Regions from separate parts of the Micromonospora sp. DT31 genome, predicted to be linked through region 1. Evidence: riboswitches for the same ligand, from Rfam matches in the RefSeq annotation. Region 1 holds a riboswitch; the other holds the start of a gene.
What was found. Region 1 has a riboswitch for cyclic di-AMP ahead of ACLQ2X_RS27915 (C39 family peptidase). Riboswitches for the same ligand answer to the same signal wherever they lie in the genome.

Region 1 (7,619 bases):
TCGGGTTCGGGGGACTGGCGGGACTCGGGGGTGGTGCCGCGCAGGCGGGCGACCAGGCGCATCCCGTGGTAGATGACCAGGGCGGCGGCGGTGCCCAGGGCGATGCCGTTGAAGGACAGGTCACCGGCGGTGAGCGTGTAGTTGGCCGCGCCGATGATCACCGCGACGGCGGCGGTGAACAGGTTGATCGGGTCGTGGAAGTCGACCCGGTTCTCGATCCAGATCCGGGCGCCCAGGATGGCGATCAGGCCGTACAGGGCGGTGGTGGCGCCACCGAGCACCCCGGCCGGCACGGTGAGGATCAGCGCGCCGAACTTCGGGCAGAGTCCCAGCAGGACGGCCGCGCCGCCGGCCACCCAGTAGGCGGCCGTGGAATAGACGCGGGTGGCCGCCATCACGCCGATGTTCTCCGCGTACGTGGTGGTGCCGGAGCCGCCCCCGGACCCGGCGAGCACGGTGGCGAGGCCGTCGCCGAACAGCGCCCGACCCATGTCCCGGTCCAGGTTCCGGCCGGTCATCGCCGCGACCGCCTTGACGTGCCCGGCGTTCTCCGCGACCAGCACGAGGATCACCGGGATGACCAGCACGACGGCGCGCAGGTCGAAGCTCGGCGTGTGGAACTCGGGCAACCCCACCCAGGCCGCCTGTCGCAGCCCGGTCACGGCCTGCTGGTCGAGTTGGCCGGTCAGCGCGGCGAGCACCCAGCCGACGACCACACCGACCAGGATGGACAGTCGGGCGACGAAGCCGCGGAACAGCACGGTGGTGAGCAGGATCGCGGCCAGGGTGACCACGGCGATCACCGGCTGCGCCTTGACGCCGGTGCCGGCGCCGCCGCCGTCCCAGGCCACCGGGGCCAGGTTGAGCCCGATCAGCGCGACGATCGCGCCGGTCACCACCGGCGGCATCAGCGCGTCGATCCAGCGGGAGCCGGCCAGTTGCACCACCACGCCGACCACCGCGAGCGCGACACCGGCGACGACGATGCCGCCCAGGGCCGCGCCGATGCCGCCGTCGGTCTTCGACGCCAGCACCGGCGCGATGAACGCGAACGACGACCCCAGGTACGACGGGAGCCGGTTGCCGGTGATCAGCAGGAACAGCAGCGTGCCGAGGCCGGAGAAGAACAGGGTGGTGGCGGGCGGGAAGCCGGTGATCAGCGGGACGGTGAAGGTGGCGCCGAACATGGCGACCACGTGCTGCACGCCGATGCCGATCGTGCGCGGCCAGGAGAGCCGTTCGTCGGGTTGGACCACGTCGCCGGGGCGTACGGTCCGGCCGTCGCCGTGCAGAGCCCACGGGGACCATCGGGTGGTGGGGGACTGGGTCATCGGTCGCCCTTCGCGTCGTGCGTGACCGGGGGCGTGGTCGACCCTGAGAGTTGTTTCTAGCACGCGTCGGGCGGGGCCACGGTGCCGGCCCGGCCTCAGGCCACCCCGGCTGGGCGGAACTGGACGCTGACCCGGGGACCGACCGGGCGGGCGGTCTTCGGCACCGCATGCTCCCAGGTGCGCTGGCAGGAGCCGCCCATCACCACGAGGTCGCCGTGGCCCAGCGGGAAACGCAGGCCGTCGCCACCACCGCGAGGGCGCAGCAGCAGCGCGCGGGGTGAGCCGAAGGACACGATCGCCACCAGGGTGTCGGTGTGCGCGGAACGGCCGTGGGTGTCGCCGTGCCAGGCGACGCTGTCGCGGCCGTCGCGGTAGAGGCACATGCCGGCGGTGACGAACGGTTCGCCCAGTTCGGGGGCGTAGTGCGCGGTGAGCGCGTCGCGGGCCGCGGTGAGCACCGGGTGCGGCAGTGGGCGGCCGGCGGCATACCAGCAGAGCAGCCGGGGCACGTCGACCTCGGTGTCGTACATGGTGCGGCGTTCGGCCCGCCACGGCACGTCGTCGCGCAGCGTGTCGAGCACCTCGTCGGAGCCCCGCACCCAGCCGGGCAGGTGGTCGACCCACGCACCCCGGCTCAGCTCGTGCCGGCGCAACCGTCCGGCGAGCGGACCCAGGGTCGGACCCTGCTCGGCCAGGTCGAGCATCGAGGGCTGGTACGCGACGTCGGGCACGTCGCCGATCGTACCCGACTGTCGAACAGGCGTACGACGATCAGCGGCGCAGCATCCGGCGGACCGTGCCCGGGACGGCCTTCTTGAGCCGCTCGCGCAGCCGCTGCGACTGGAACCCGTCGATCGTCTCGGTGAGCGCGATGTTCTCGTCGCGCAGCCGCTCGATGCGGGTGAGCAGCTCGTCGCGCGGGGCGGCGCCGACCGGACGGACGGCCGGCGGGAAGACCGTCTCGCTGACCCGACGGTCGAACGCCGCGGCGCTGTCGCCGTCGGCGAAGGACGTGCCGAGGTCGTGCTTGGCCAGGAACGCGGTGATGGTCGCGAAGCGGGCCTTGTGACCGTCGTTGAGCGCGCTGAGGTCGGCCTCGGCGTAGAGGTCGGCGGCGTCCACGTCGGTCGGCACGTCCCGCATGATCCGGTGCGGGATGCCGAAGTAGCGGGCCAGTTCCAGGGTGCGCGAGTCGTGGGCGAACAGGTAGCCGGGGGTGCCGGCCATCAGCGCGGTGATGGTGCCGTGGATGCGGGTGCCGAACGCGAAGTCGAACTCCGACAGGTGCGACAGCCAGGTCCACGGGTCGACGAACATCCGCACCTTGTCCTCGACGAACAGCGGGTGCGAGGCGTGCAGCGGAATGTCGCTGCGCTGGCCCCGGTGCTCGGGCGCGTCGCCGTACAGCAGCGTGCCGAGGGTCCGCAGGTCCTGCGGCACGTAGCACAGGTTCGGGTAGCGCTCGTGGTGGTGGCGGACCACCGAGGCCATCGAGCGGACGTACGGGGAGATGGTCAGCGCCACCCGGGCGTCCGGGGTCAGTTCCGGGCGGCCCTTCTCCACCCGGAGGTTGTCGCCGTGCAGGAACATCGACGGGCAGCCGATCTGTTCCACCGCCGAGAAGCCGAGGGTGCGCAGGTAGCTCTCGGTCACCTCGCCGCGTACCCCGATGCTGTGCGAACGGTCGAGCACGGCCCGGCAGAACGCGCTGACCGCCTCGTCGATCGGGCGCAGGTACTCCCGGTCGCCGTCGACGTTGGTCTGCACGCCGACGCCGAGCACCACCACCGGGATCTTCAGCCGCTCGATCAGCCGGGTCATCGGGGCGAGGCGGTGCAGGAAGCTGCGCCGGAAGGCGTTGGCCAGCGGCACCACGAACACGTCGTACCGTTCGTTGATCTCGTCGGCGAGACGCGGGTCGGCGGGGGAGCGGGTCGCGGTGATCTCGGCGGTGGAGGTGGCGAGCAGCTTGTGCGCGGCGTGGCTGAAGACCAGGTTGCCGCTGTTGTCGCCGATCCAGTTGCCGGCGAACGTCTCCTCCGGCGTCAGGACGTCGAACGGGCCCTTGCGGGCGCGGAGCAGGATCCGCTGGTGCATCCGCTTGCTCACCTTCCATAGGGCACGGCGTGCCCGCGGGAGCCGGACAGCCGCCCGCGTGTGCCGGAACGGAATCTTATCCACCGTCGCTGGGCGACCGCGGACGACGCCACGGCGGCAGAGGGCGCGCTACCACCGGGTAGGGTCCCCGGGATGACGAGCGCCCCAACCGTCACCCGTGCTCCGCATCTGCCGTCGTTGACCGGATTACGGTGGATCGCCGCACTGCTGGTGTTCTGCTTCCACGCCGCGACCATGGGGATCATGGCCGAGCCGGGCCTGAAGGCAGTGATGGACAAGGGGTTCAGCCTCGGCCTGTCCGGCGTCGAGTTCTTCTTCATCCTCAGCGGGTTCGTGCTGGTCTGGTCCTACCGCGACGGTGAGGCGGCCCACCGGTTCCTGCGCCGTCGGCTCGCCAAGATCTACCCCAACCACGTGGTGACGTTCCTGGCGGCGCTGATGGTGGCGGCCTGGTTCGCCGACCCGGTGCTGCCCTGGGCCGCGATCGGCAACCTGTTCCTGGTGCAGGCGTGGATCCCGCTCGACGGCTACTTCTACAGCGTCAACAACGTGAGCTGGTCGCTCTCCTGCGAACTGGCCTTCTACCTGTGCCTGCCGCTGGTGGTGCCGTGGCTGCGCCGGGCCCGCACGGGCGTGCTGCGGGCTGTGCTGGTCGCCGCGCCGCTGCTGATCCTGGCCCTGTGGCCGGGGCAGCAGTTGCTGGCGGAGGACCAGCGGTGGTGGTTCACGCAGATATTCCCGGTGACCCGGTCGCTGGAGTTCTGGATGGGTGTGGCCGCCGCCGAGCTGATGCGCCGGGGTCGCTGGCGCGGACCCAACCTGACCGTGGCCGGCGGGATCTTCGTCGGCACCTGGGTCGTCGCCGCGTTGTGGATCCGGGCCGAGCTCTGGGCGGCCCTGCTCGCCGTGGCGTACCTGCTGGTCATCGCCGCCGCGGCGGACGCCGACGTGCGCGGCCGGTCCACCCCCTGGCGGTCGCGTCCGATGATCTGGCTCGGCGAGGTGTCGTTCGCCTTCTACCTGGTGCACGTGCTGGTGATGACGACCGTGCTGCGGTTGACCGGGGACTGGGGGACCGGGCTGCCCGGCTGGCGGGGTCCGCTCGCGGTACTCGGCTTCCTGCTGCTCACCCTGGCGCTCGCCGCCGCGCTGCACCGCTGGGTGGAACTGCCGATGATGCGCCTGCTCGGCCCGTCGCGCCGCGCCCGCGCGGACGCGCCCGCCGCCGGGCCGGCGCCGCGGGTGCCCGCCCCCCGCGCGCCCGCCGACGGGGTCGAGTACGCCGGCCGGGGCCGCCCCGACTGAGCCGTCACCTGGCGCGGCGACACGCCCGGCGGCGGTGCGTCCTGGTGGGATCGGCGGTAATTTGTACCCGTGCTTCCGATCGCGCTCACCTGCCCCACCTGGTGGGTGGCGCGCTGGACCGCCCGGATGCTGGCCAGCCTCGCGGTGGTCGTCGCCTGTTCGTTGGGCGCCGCCGCGCTGCCGTCCGGCGTCGCCATGGCCGCCCCTGCGGCCACCCCGACGGTCGTGCCGGCTCCCGGGGCCGCGAGCGCCGCGTCGGCGCCGAGCGCGGCGACCGACCTGTCGGCCGCGGCACACGCCGCGTACGCGCACCCCGCCGAGCCGCCGGCCCGCGCCACCGGGGCCCCGGCGTCACGGGCGGCCGACCCGGTCGACAGACGTCCGACTCCGGACCGCCAGGTCCCGGCGTCGGTCGGTTCCCGGGCCCCGCCCACCCGCTGACCTGTCCACGGGCCGCCGGCCCGTTCACCGCACCCACCGAACGCCACCCCGCACCCGCCCGCCGCGTCCCGCGTCGGACGGTCGAGCGGGGTTCCCCGCCACGTCTTCCCGTGAGGTGCCGACATGTCGCAGACCGCTCTCTACCACTTCCTCACCGCGGTCCCCGAGGCCGCCGCGATCTGGTCCGCCCTGCTGCTGCTCGCCCTCGCCCTGCTGGCCGTGCTGGTCGCCCGCCCGGAACGCGAGGGCGCGGCGGAGACCACCGTCGACCCGGATCCGACCCAGCGGGCCGACCTGGTCCGGTACGCCGAGGAGGTGGCGGTGGCCGCCGCCGGGGCCGCCCAGACCTTCCGCCGCCGCCGCGAGCAGTGGCTGGCCGCGCGGAGCGAGGCGGACCGGGCCTGGACGGCCTACGACGAGGCGGACACCGCCGCGCGCCGCCTGGCCGGGGCCGGCGCGCTGCCGGCCCCGCGCACCCCCCGGACCCCGACCGAGTACGCGGCCCGGGAACGCTGGCTGCGCCACGCCGTCATGCGCGCGCACTGGCGGGGCGACCTGACCGCCCGTCAACTCGCCGACGCGCTGGCGCGCCGCAACGGGTGGGACCCGCGCCGGCACCCGGCCGAGCAGGAGGTCGTGCTGGCCCGGACCGTCCGGGACGGCCGCCGGTCCCGGTGGGAGGTCGCCGCCGACCGGGAACGGCTGGCCTGGCGGGACGCGGAACTGGCCGCCGAGGCCGCCCGCGCGCTGGCCGTCGAGGCGTACGCGGCCGACCTGGCGCTGCGCCCCGCGTTGGCCGGCGCGAGCGCCCCGGCAAGCCGGGTGCCGGCTCCGGCGGCGGTACGTGGCACCCGCTTGAGCCCGGCCCGCGTCGGCTGACAGCCGGCGCGTGGTCCGAATCGTTACGAAAAGTGGGTGACTTGGCTCACCCGCGTCGCGGAACCGGACAGTCGGCACGCGACGCCCTCGTACGACCCCGGCACCTGCGGGTTTTCGTCCCGGCGACGTCGGGTTCCGGCCGGACGCTGCCCTGCGAAACCGCCTGTCCCATTGAGTGAAGTCGGTGACCGGCTGTTCCGAATCCGTAGTCAGGCCCGATGTTTACGCAGGTCGCAGCGGTTGGCGGCCCGCTTACTCGCCGGTAGTGTCGGCGCGTCCGGTGCGGTTTCCGTTCGCCGAAGGCGTCGCCGCGCTTGACCCGCCAAATCGTGCTTGCACGAACCGGGAACCCACACACCATCGGGGTGAATCCGCGAGCCACGGCCCGCGGTAGGGCGTACTTCCCGCCCGAATCCGTCAGCTAACCCGGTCGGCGGCCACGGAAGGAGTCCCTGCCTCGTGCCCATCCCTCGACCATCCCCCGCCTCCACGGCCCCGCAGTGTCCCGCGCGCGCCTGACCGGCGCGCACCCCCGGTAACCACCCCGGCCCGCCCACAACGCGGGCGCACCCATCCCTCGGCCCGCCGGCTCCCCAGCACGTGTGAGTCCTTCCGCGTGCCGGGCCGGCCTGCGCCGCTCACGCCCCCGTGGAGGATTTCGTGAAGCACCACCTGAAGCGTCAGCTGCGACGGATCACGACCGAACGTCCGTACCAGATCATCGCCGGCTCGGCGGCGGCGCTCGTGCTGGCCGGCAGCGCCGGCACGGCGCTCACCGTCACCGACGACGCCCCAACCCGGCAGGAGAGCACGGCCACGGTCGGACTCGACGCCCGGGTCGGCGAGGCGGCCAGCCGCGGCGAGGCGCGCGTCGCCGTCCCGTCGCCCCGCGACTCGTCCAGCGCGTCGCCCACCCCCCGCACGTCGCCGTCGGCGAGCGCCGCCGCGGACCCGGACACCACCACCACGAAGGCGGCGCCGCCGAAGCCGCCGTCGAGCAGGATGCTCGACTACGACTACCAGGCACAGATCAACTACTACTACTGCGGCCCGGCCGCGGTGCGCAACGCGCTCAGCGCCACCGGCGTCGAGCGCGGCCAGGACACCCTCGCGGCCGCGCTCGGCACCACCGAGATGGGCACCAACTCGGCCGAGGACACCACCCGGGTGCTCAACCAGCAGGTCAAGGGCGACCCGTACCGGACCCGGATGATCCGCGACTCGGCCACCCCGGCCCAGATGGACCAGCTCCAGGCCGACGTGGTGAGCGCCGTCGCCAAGGGGCGGGCGGTGGTCGCGAACGTCGCCGGTGACGTGGTCGACCTCAACGGCGGCTGGCACTCGTTCCCGGGTGGGCACTACGTGGCCGTGGTCGGCTACAAGAACGACGGCCGGACCGTGCGGATCGTCGACTCGGCCGACCCGTCGCTGCCGTCGTACTGGGTCACCACCATCGACCTGGCGAACTGGATCGCCAGCCGTGGCTACTCCGCCTGATCCGACAAGCGAGTGAAAGGCCGGCACCCCGGGGTTCGGGGTGCCGGC
Region 2 (7,619 bases), on a different contig from region 1:
TGGCCCTGCCTCCGGTACGCCGGCGTCGGGTTGACCAGATCGCCATCGTCGACGGCACCCTGGTCCCGACCCGCGACCACCACCTCGCGGCACCGAGCAAGAACTACCGCTACTCGACGAACCTGCACGTCGCCATCGACGCCCACACCCGTCTCGTCGTGGCCCTGGGTGAACCGCAGCCCGGCAACCGCAACGACAACATCGTCTACCGCACCTCCGGCATCGACCAGAAGATCGAAGGCCCTGGCTGGGACTGTCGTCCTGGCCAGGGCCTTTCGCGTGGAGCGGGTGACGGGAATCGAACCCGCACTGTCAGCTTGGGAAGCTGATGTTCTGCCATTGAACTACACCCGCAGGCGGCCCCACTCTACCTGACCGCCTTCTCGCCCTGCACCCAGGTGCCCCCTCGCCACGTTGGCGCGGTGGCGGTCGCGGAGGGTGTCGGACCGCACCACCTCACCGAGATTGAGTTGATCAAGAGTCCGCAACACGGCTGAGCAAGGGATGTTGCCTCCCGGCAACATTCGGCCGTTCTCAAATGCATCGATGGGTTGTAACGTCTGCCCCACGTTTCCGCACCGGCGTGACACACCCCCCTGCCACGCCGTCAGAAAGAGGTGGGCCCATGGGACTCCGTCCCAACCTGCTGACCCGGCGTACCGCCGGTGTCGCGACGTCGACCCTCGCGCTGCTGCTCAGCACCGCCGCCGTCGGCGTCGTCCCCGCTGCCTCGGCCTTCTCGGCCGCCCCGACCGGTGCCGCCTGCGCCGAGCCGGCCGATGCCCACACCGCCGCCCGAGTCGCCAAGGGTGGCAAGGCCAAGCACGACCCGAACGAGCTGACCGCCAAGCAGGTACGCGAGCGTGAGGCCGACTTCGCCGCCGCGCAGCGCGAGCGGGCCGCCTTCCGGACCGAGGCGGTCGCCCCGCTCGCCACGGTGACCATTCCGGTCGTCGTGCACGTCATCCAGGAGAACAGCACCCGGGCCGGCGGCAACATCCCGGACTCGCTGATCACCCAGCAGATCAGCGTGCTCAACCAGTCGTACGCGGGCTCGACCGGCGGCGCCGCCACCGCCTTCGCGTTCCAACTCTCGAAGATCAACCGGGTGACGAACACGTCGTGGTACCCGATCGTGCAGGGCTCCTCCGCCGAGCGCTCGATGAAGACCTCGCTGCGGCAGGGCGGCAAGAACACGCTGAACATCTACCTGGGCGAGCTGAGCGACGGCCTGCTGGGCTGGGCGACCTTCCCGAAGCGGACGCTGGACAAGATGGACGGCGTGGTCGTCCTCGCCGAGTCGCTGCCGGGCGGCACGGCGGCCAACTACAACCAGGGTGACACCGGCACCCACGAGGTCGGCCACTGGCTGAACCTCTACCACACCTTCCAGGGCGGCTGCTCCGGCTCAGGCGACAGCGTCTCCGACACCCCCGCCGAGGCCTCCCCGGCATACCAGTGCCCGACCGGCCGGGACACCTGCTCCACCAGCGGCAAGGACCCGATCAACAACTTCATGGACTACACGTACGACACCTGCATGAACCAGTTCACCACCGGCCAGGCGAGCCGGATGCTGACCGCGTGGAACACCTACCGCGCGGCCTGACCGCCGTCACCGCGTACCGGTGCCGGCCCTGTCCTCGGACGGGGCCGGCACCGCTCGTGGGGGCCCGGGTCAGGCGGCCGGGCGACGGGTGTCGAAGCCGTGCCGGCCGCGCCGGCCCTCCCCGACGAGCGAGTCCCGGCGGGCCGGCGCCGCTCCGCGCGGGTCGAGCCAGACGCGGACCTGCGGCCGACCCGCGCCGGGCTGGGCCACCGGGTCGCGGCGGGTCAACATGGCCGCCTCGACGGTGAACTCGAACAGCCGCCAGTCGCCGTGCGGTGCCGCCCGGCTGATCCGGGCCAGCTTCGCCACGGTGGCCGGGTCGGTCACCGGCCGGGCCCGGCCCGCCACGTAGGCCTCGTCGTCGCTGTCCTCCGGGGGGAAGGAGTGCAGGGCGTAGCGGCCGTCGCGTTCGAGGTCTCGGCGCTTCGGCGAGTCGATGACGAAGCACCAGAGCCCGTCGTCGGTGATCACCGGGGAGACCGGATGCACCCGGGGGGCTCCGTCGGCGCGGACCGTGGCGAGATAGCCGAAGCCCGGCCCGTACTGCTGCATCAGGAGGCGGATCTCGTCGGCGAGTCGAGGCTCGTCGACGGCGAATTCGGACCAGGAAGCCATGCGGACATCCTATCGAACACGTGTACGAAGATGTAGTGCGACACGCAGGTCACCCATACCGGTCGCTATGGTGTTCCGATGCTGCTCTCCGACCGCGACCTGGTCTCCGAGATCAAGGCCGGCACGCTCGCGCTGGAGCCCTTCGAGCCGACGCTGGTGCAGCCGTCGAGCATCGACGTACGCCTGGACCGGCTGTTCCGGGTCTTCAACAACCACCTCTACACACACATCGACCCGTCGATCCAGCAGGACGACCTGACGTCGATGGTGGAGGTGCCCGAGGGCCAGGCGTTCGTGCTGCACCCGGGCGAGTTCGTGCTCGCCTCCACGCTTGAGGTGATCTCGCTCGGCGACCAGCTCGCCGGGCGACTGGAGGGCAAGTCGAGCCTGGGCCGGCTGGGCCTGCTCACCCACTCGACCGCGGGCTTCATCGACCCCGGCTTCTCCGGACACGTCACGCTGGAACTGTCGAACGTGGCGAACCTGCCGATCACGCTCCGACCGGGGATGAAGATCGGCCAGTTGTGCATCTTCCGGCTGTCCTCGCCGGCCGAGCACCCGTACGGTTCGGCCGTCTACGGCTCGCGCTACCAGGGGCAGCGCGGCCCGACGCCGAGCCGGTCGTGGCAGAGCTGGCGCACCTGGCCGACGCGCTGATCGCGCCCCACACCTGTCAAGAAGGGCCCCTTCCTCTACCGGAGGCGTTAAGAAGGGGCCCTTCCTTACACACCTCAGCCGGGGCGGCCGTAGCTGTGGATGGGGCCGTCCTCGACGCGCTTCATGGTGATCGGCTTGCCGGACTGGGAGGCGTGCACCACCCAGCCCTCGCCCACGTACATCGCCACGTGGTGCAGGTCCCCGTAGTAGAAGACCAGGTCACCGGCGCGCAGCTCGGCGCGGCTCACCCGCTTCGTCACGCCGTGCTGCTGGCGGGCGTTGTGCGGCAGCGAGACGCCGGCCCTGCCCCAGGCCGCGAGGGTCAGGCCGGAGCAGTCGAAGTGGTCCGGACCGGCCGCGCCCCAGACGTAGATCTTGCCGATCTGGGCGCAGGCGAACTTGACCGCCGTGCCCGCCGCGCCGCCGGGGTAGCCGGCCGGGCAGGGCGCCGGGCGTAGCGGCCCGCCACCCCCGTTGCCGTAGACCTTCAGCCGCAACTTCTGCAGCCGGGCGATCTCGGCGTCGATCTGCTTCTTCTTCGCCGCGAGCTGGGCCTCGGTGCGGGCCAGGCCGACGATCATCTCGTCCAGCGGCTTCTTCCTGGCCGCCAGTTCGTCGCGCAGCGCGGCGACCGATCGCACCTGCTCGCGCTGGTGATGCGCGAAGCGGTCGAGCAGTTCCAGGCCGTTGACCAGGTCACCGGGGGACCGGCTGCCCAGCAGCACGTTGACGGTGGAGAGGTTGTCGCCCTTGTAGGCGTCGGCGGCGAGCCCGCCGACCTGCCCGAGCGCGGCGTCCACCCGGGCCTGGAGCGGGGCGATCTGCCGGCCGAGGGCGTCGGCCTGCTTGCGCCGCGCCGCGAGTTGCTCGCGTACGGCGTTCACCTGCTCGATGACGGGTTCGAGCTTGTTCCAGTCGCGGTCGATCTGGGCCTCGATCTCGGTGACCGAGGGTTCGGCATGGGCCGCCGTGGCACCGCCGGTCAGGACGACGGCGGTGCTGATCAGTGCGGCGAGGGCGGTGGTGCAGCGGGACCAGCGGGAACGCGGCGCAGCCGTGGACCGGTCGATCGACCGGTCGGACGCTGGCCGCCGGGCATGGTGTGCCACCGGGCGTCCGTGCTCCTTCTTCCGTACCGCCTACCGAGTTAGCTGACGGGTTCGGGCGGGAAGGGAGTCGCCCTACCGCAGTGCTGCGGATTCACCCCAGGTACCTGGGTCCCCGGCTCGCCCGCGGGCGACTCGGCGGTGCCGGACCGTCACCGACCGGGATGGACGGTGAGACTGGCGGCCGACATTTGACCAGAGTAAGGACGATCGTGATCGATCCGCAACTCGGAGCGCCGTGACGGTCGGTGTCGAACCGGAGGGGCGATGTGAAGTTTTCTTTCAAGGGAGATTACCTGCTGGAAAGGTATTGACCGTCACGGGGTACGCGGAGTGAGGTTGAGGGGCAGTGACACCCATCCCTGTCCAGGAGGTTCGATGCACCTCTCACCCCCGCCGTCGGGCCGGCGGATACTGCTCGCCGCCGCGGTGGCCACGGCCACCGCGCTGGCGACCACCGCCCCGGTGAGCGCCGCGCCGCAGCCGGCCGCACCGACGAGCGACCGGCAGCAGCAGTACGCCGCCGCAGCGGCCGAGTACGGCGTACCGCAGAACGTCCTGCTCGGCGTCTCCTACCTGGAGTCCCGCTGGGACACCCATCCCGGCCAGCCCAGCACCAGCGGCGGATACGGCCCGATGCACCTGACCGACGCGGCGCACATCCTCGCCACGCCGGGCAGCGCCCACGTCGACGAGGACGAGGACCCGCGCGGCGACGACTCCCGCCCGCTCACCCTCGACCCGGCCACCGCCGCCGCGCCGCCGCGGGAGACCCCGCTGCCGAGCGCGGCGCTGCAGACACTCGGCACCGCAGCGACGCTGACCGGCCTCGACGAGCGGACGCTTCGCACCGACCCGGCCGCGAACATCCGCGGCGGCGCGGCGCTGCTCGCCTCGTACCAGAAGACGCTGGGCGGGCCGGTCGGCGCCGGCAGCGACCCGGCGGCCTGGTACGGCGCCGTGGCCCGCTACTCCGGCGCGGACACGTCCGACGGGGCGGCGGCCTTCGCCGACGAGGTCTACGACCAGCTCGGCCAGGGCGCCTCCCGGATCACCGACGACGGGCAGAAGGTCACGCTCGCCGCCACCGTCGCCCAACCGGACCGCTCCAAACTGGCCCGGCTCGGCCTGCGGAACGCCGAACGGCCCGACGGACTGGAGTGCCCGGTCCGGCTGGCCTGCGAATGGATCCCCGCGCCGTACGAGCAGCTCAGCGCGGACCCGGGCGACTACGGCAACCACGACCTCGCCAACCGGCCGAAGCAGCAGAAGATCGAGTACATCGTCATCCACGACACCGAGGGCTACTTCGGCCCGAGCGTCGACCTGGTGAAGCGGGCCGACTACCTGGGCTGGCACTACACGCTGCGCTCGGTGGACGGCTACATCGCCCAGCACATCAAGGCCAAGGACGTCGGCTGGCACGCCGGCAACTGGTACGTCAACGCCAAGTCCATCGGCCTGGAGCACGAGGGCTTCGCCGGGCACGGCACCTGGTACACCGAGGCGATGTACCGCACCTCCGCCAAGCTGGTCCGCCACCTGGCGCTGAAGTTCGGCATCCCGATGAACCGGCAGCACATCATCGGCCACGACAACGTGCCCGGCACCACCGCCGCCACGGTGCGCGGCATGCACTGGGACCCGGGACCGTACTGGGACTGGTCGCACTACTTCGACCTGATGAAGGCGCCGTTCCGGACCACCGGCACCGCCCGCACCGGCCTGGTCACCATCGACCCCGACTTCGCCACCAACCGGCCGGCGTTCGTCGGCTGCAACCAGCAGCCGCCGGGCGTGCCGAAGCCCACCCCGCCGGCCGAGCCGTGCCCGTCGCGCGGCTCCTCGGCGGTCGTCCTGCGGACCGCGCCGAGCCCGGACGCCCCGCTCGTCAACGACATCGCGCTGCGCCCGGACGGCACGCCGGACACGATGTACATCTCCGACCACGGCGCCCGCGCCTCCGCCGGCCAGACGTACGCGCTCGCCGGCCGCCAGGGTGACTGGACGGCGATCTGGTACCTCGGCCAGAAGGCCTGGTTCCTCAACCCGGCCTCGGCGCCCACCGCCAAGTGGGCGACCGGCTTCGTGGTGACCCCACGGCCGGGCAAGGCCACCATCCCGGTGTACGGCCGCGCCTACCCGGAGCAGGCCGCCTACCCGGAGACCATCCCCTACCAGACCATCTCGCCGTTGCAGTACACGCTGGCCGCCGGCCAGCGGTACGCGGTCGGCGGGGTGCTGCCCGGCGAGTACTACCGGGCCGTCTCGTTCGACGGTTCGGCGCCGGGCGACCGGACCGTGGTCCGGGGTGACAACCGGTACGTGCAGGTCCAGTTCGGCCACCGGATCATGTACGTGAACCTGGACGACGTGCTGATCCTGCCGTCCCCGCTCGGTGCGCCGCGCTGACGCGTACACCGACAACGCAAAGGCCCCCGGTCCGTACGGACCGGGGGCCTTTCGCGTGGCGGCGTCAGGCGACCCGGACGAAGCCGGCGATCGACATCGTGCTGATGCTCGACACCTGGACCGGTTTACCGGTCCGGGGCGCGTGCACCATCACCCCGTCGCCGAGATAGAGCCCGACGTGGTGCAGAGGAGAACCGAAGAACACCAGGTCACCCGGTCGCGCCTCGGATTGTTTGATCCGGCGGCCCTCGTTCCACTGGGCGCCGGTGAAGTGGGTCAGCGAGATACCCGCCGCCTTGTACGCGTACTGGGTGAGGCCGGAGCAGTCGAACGAGTTCGGGCCGGTGGCACCCCACACGTACGGGTCGCCGACCTGCGCGCACGCCGTCTTGATCGCGGTACGCGCGGCGCTACTCACCACACCGTCGACCTTCGGGCACCCCGCCGGGCGGATCGAGGTGACCGGCAACATGGCGGTCAGCCGCTTGATCTCCGAGTCGATCTGCTTCTTCTTGGCCGCCAGATCGTTCTGCTGCTTCTTCTCCAGCGCGATCAGGGCGTCCAGCTTCTGCTTCTGCTGGTGGTACTCGTCCCGCGCCTTCAGCACACCGGCGATCTGGCGGCGCTGGTCGTCGGCGATGCGGTCCAGCATGACCAGCTGCTCGGCCAGCGCGCCCGGCTTCGTGCTCACCAGCAGCGCGCCCAACTCCTGCGACGGGCCCTGGATGTAGTAGCGGGCCGCGATGTCGCCGACCTTGTTCATGGCCAGCGTGGACGCCAGCTCCAGCGGCGCCATCTTCTTCTGCAGCGCGTCGGACTTCTTCTGGTTGGCCCGCATCTGCGAGCGGACCTTGTTGAACTGCTCGATCGTGGGTTCGAGCTGTTCCCACTGCTTGTCGATCTGCGCGTCGATCTCATCCACCGACGGCGCCGCCTGCGCCGGAGCCGTCAGCATCCCGGCGCCGACCGCGGCGGCCGCGACCAGGGTGACCAGACGGCGTACGACCCGGTGGAACCCGGCTGGCCGGCCGGGCGGAGCGCTCGGGGCGTGACGTTCAGGGGGCGTGGTTGCCACCGGCACGGACTCCTTTGCAACCGACCGCCGGGCGCCTCGCGAGAGGGAAGATCGAGGCAGACGACCCACAGCGGTCGGTGCCCCACACTAGGGAAGCCGTCCGGCGGAATCAAGGCGACAGTTTGCTTCATCACGTGTCCGCAAT

Region 2: linked by a shared signal. The riboswitch ahead of ACLQ2X_RS11205 (NlpC/P60 family protein) and the one ahead of ACLQ2X_RS27915 (C39 family peptidase) in region 1 are both predicted to bind cyclic di-AMP.

The regions. Positions count from the first base shown of each region.
Region 1 covers NZ_JBNCKZ010000037.1:35-7,653, reverse strand. The annotation lists gene ACLQ2X_RS27945 (uracil-xanthine permease family protein) at 1-1,331, opposite strand, end outside; gene ACLQ2X_RS27940 (alpha-ketoglutarate-dependent dioxygenase AlkB) at 1,427-2,035, opposite strand; gene ACLQ2X_RS27935 (polysaccharide pyruvyl transferase family protein) at 2,103-3,428, opposite strand; gene ACLQ2X_RS27930 (acyltransferase family protein) at 3,582-4,754, shown strand; gene ACLQ2X_RS27925 (hypothetical protein) at 4,824-5,195, shown strand; gene ACLQ2X_RS27920 (hypothetical protein) at 5,319-6,074, shown strand; cyclic di-AMP (ydaO/yuaA leader) riboswitch at 6,385-6,525, shown strand; gene ACLQ2X_RS27915 (C39 family peptidase) at 6,723-7,571, shown strand.
Region 2 covers NZ_JBNCKZ010000005.1:190,374-197,992, reverse strand. The annotation lists partial or broken gene ACLQ2X_RS11230 (transposase) at 1-242, shown strand, start outside; tRNA gene ACLQ2X_RS11225 (tRNA-Gly) at 281-354, opposite strand; gene ACLQ2X_RS11220 (zinc metalloprotease) at 626-1,609, shown strand; gene ACLQ2X_RS11215 (pyridoxamine 5'-phosphate oxidase family protein) at 1,679-2,224, opposite strand; gene dcd (dCTP deaminase) at 2,303-2,881, shown strand; gene ACLQ2X_RS11205 (NlpC/P60 family protein) at 2,956-3,990, opposite strand; cyclic di-AMP (ydaO/yuaA leader) riboswitch at 4,004-4,138, opposite strand; gene ACLQ2X_RS11200 (N-acetylmuramoyl-L-alanine amidase) at 4,366-6,399, shown strand; gene ACLQ2X_RS11195 (NlpC/P60 family protein) at 6,464-7,474, opposite strand.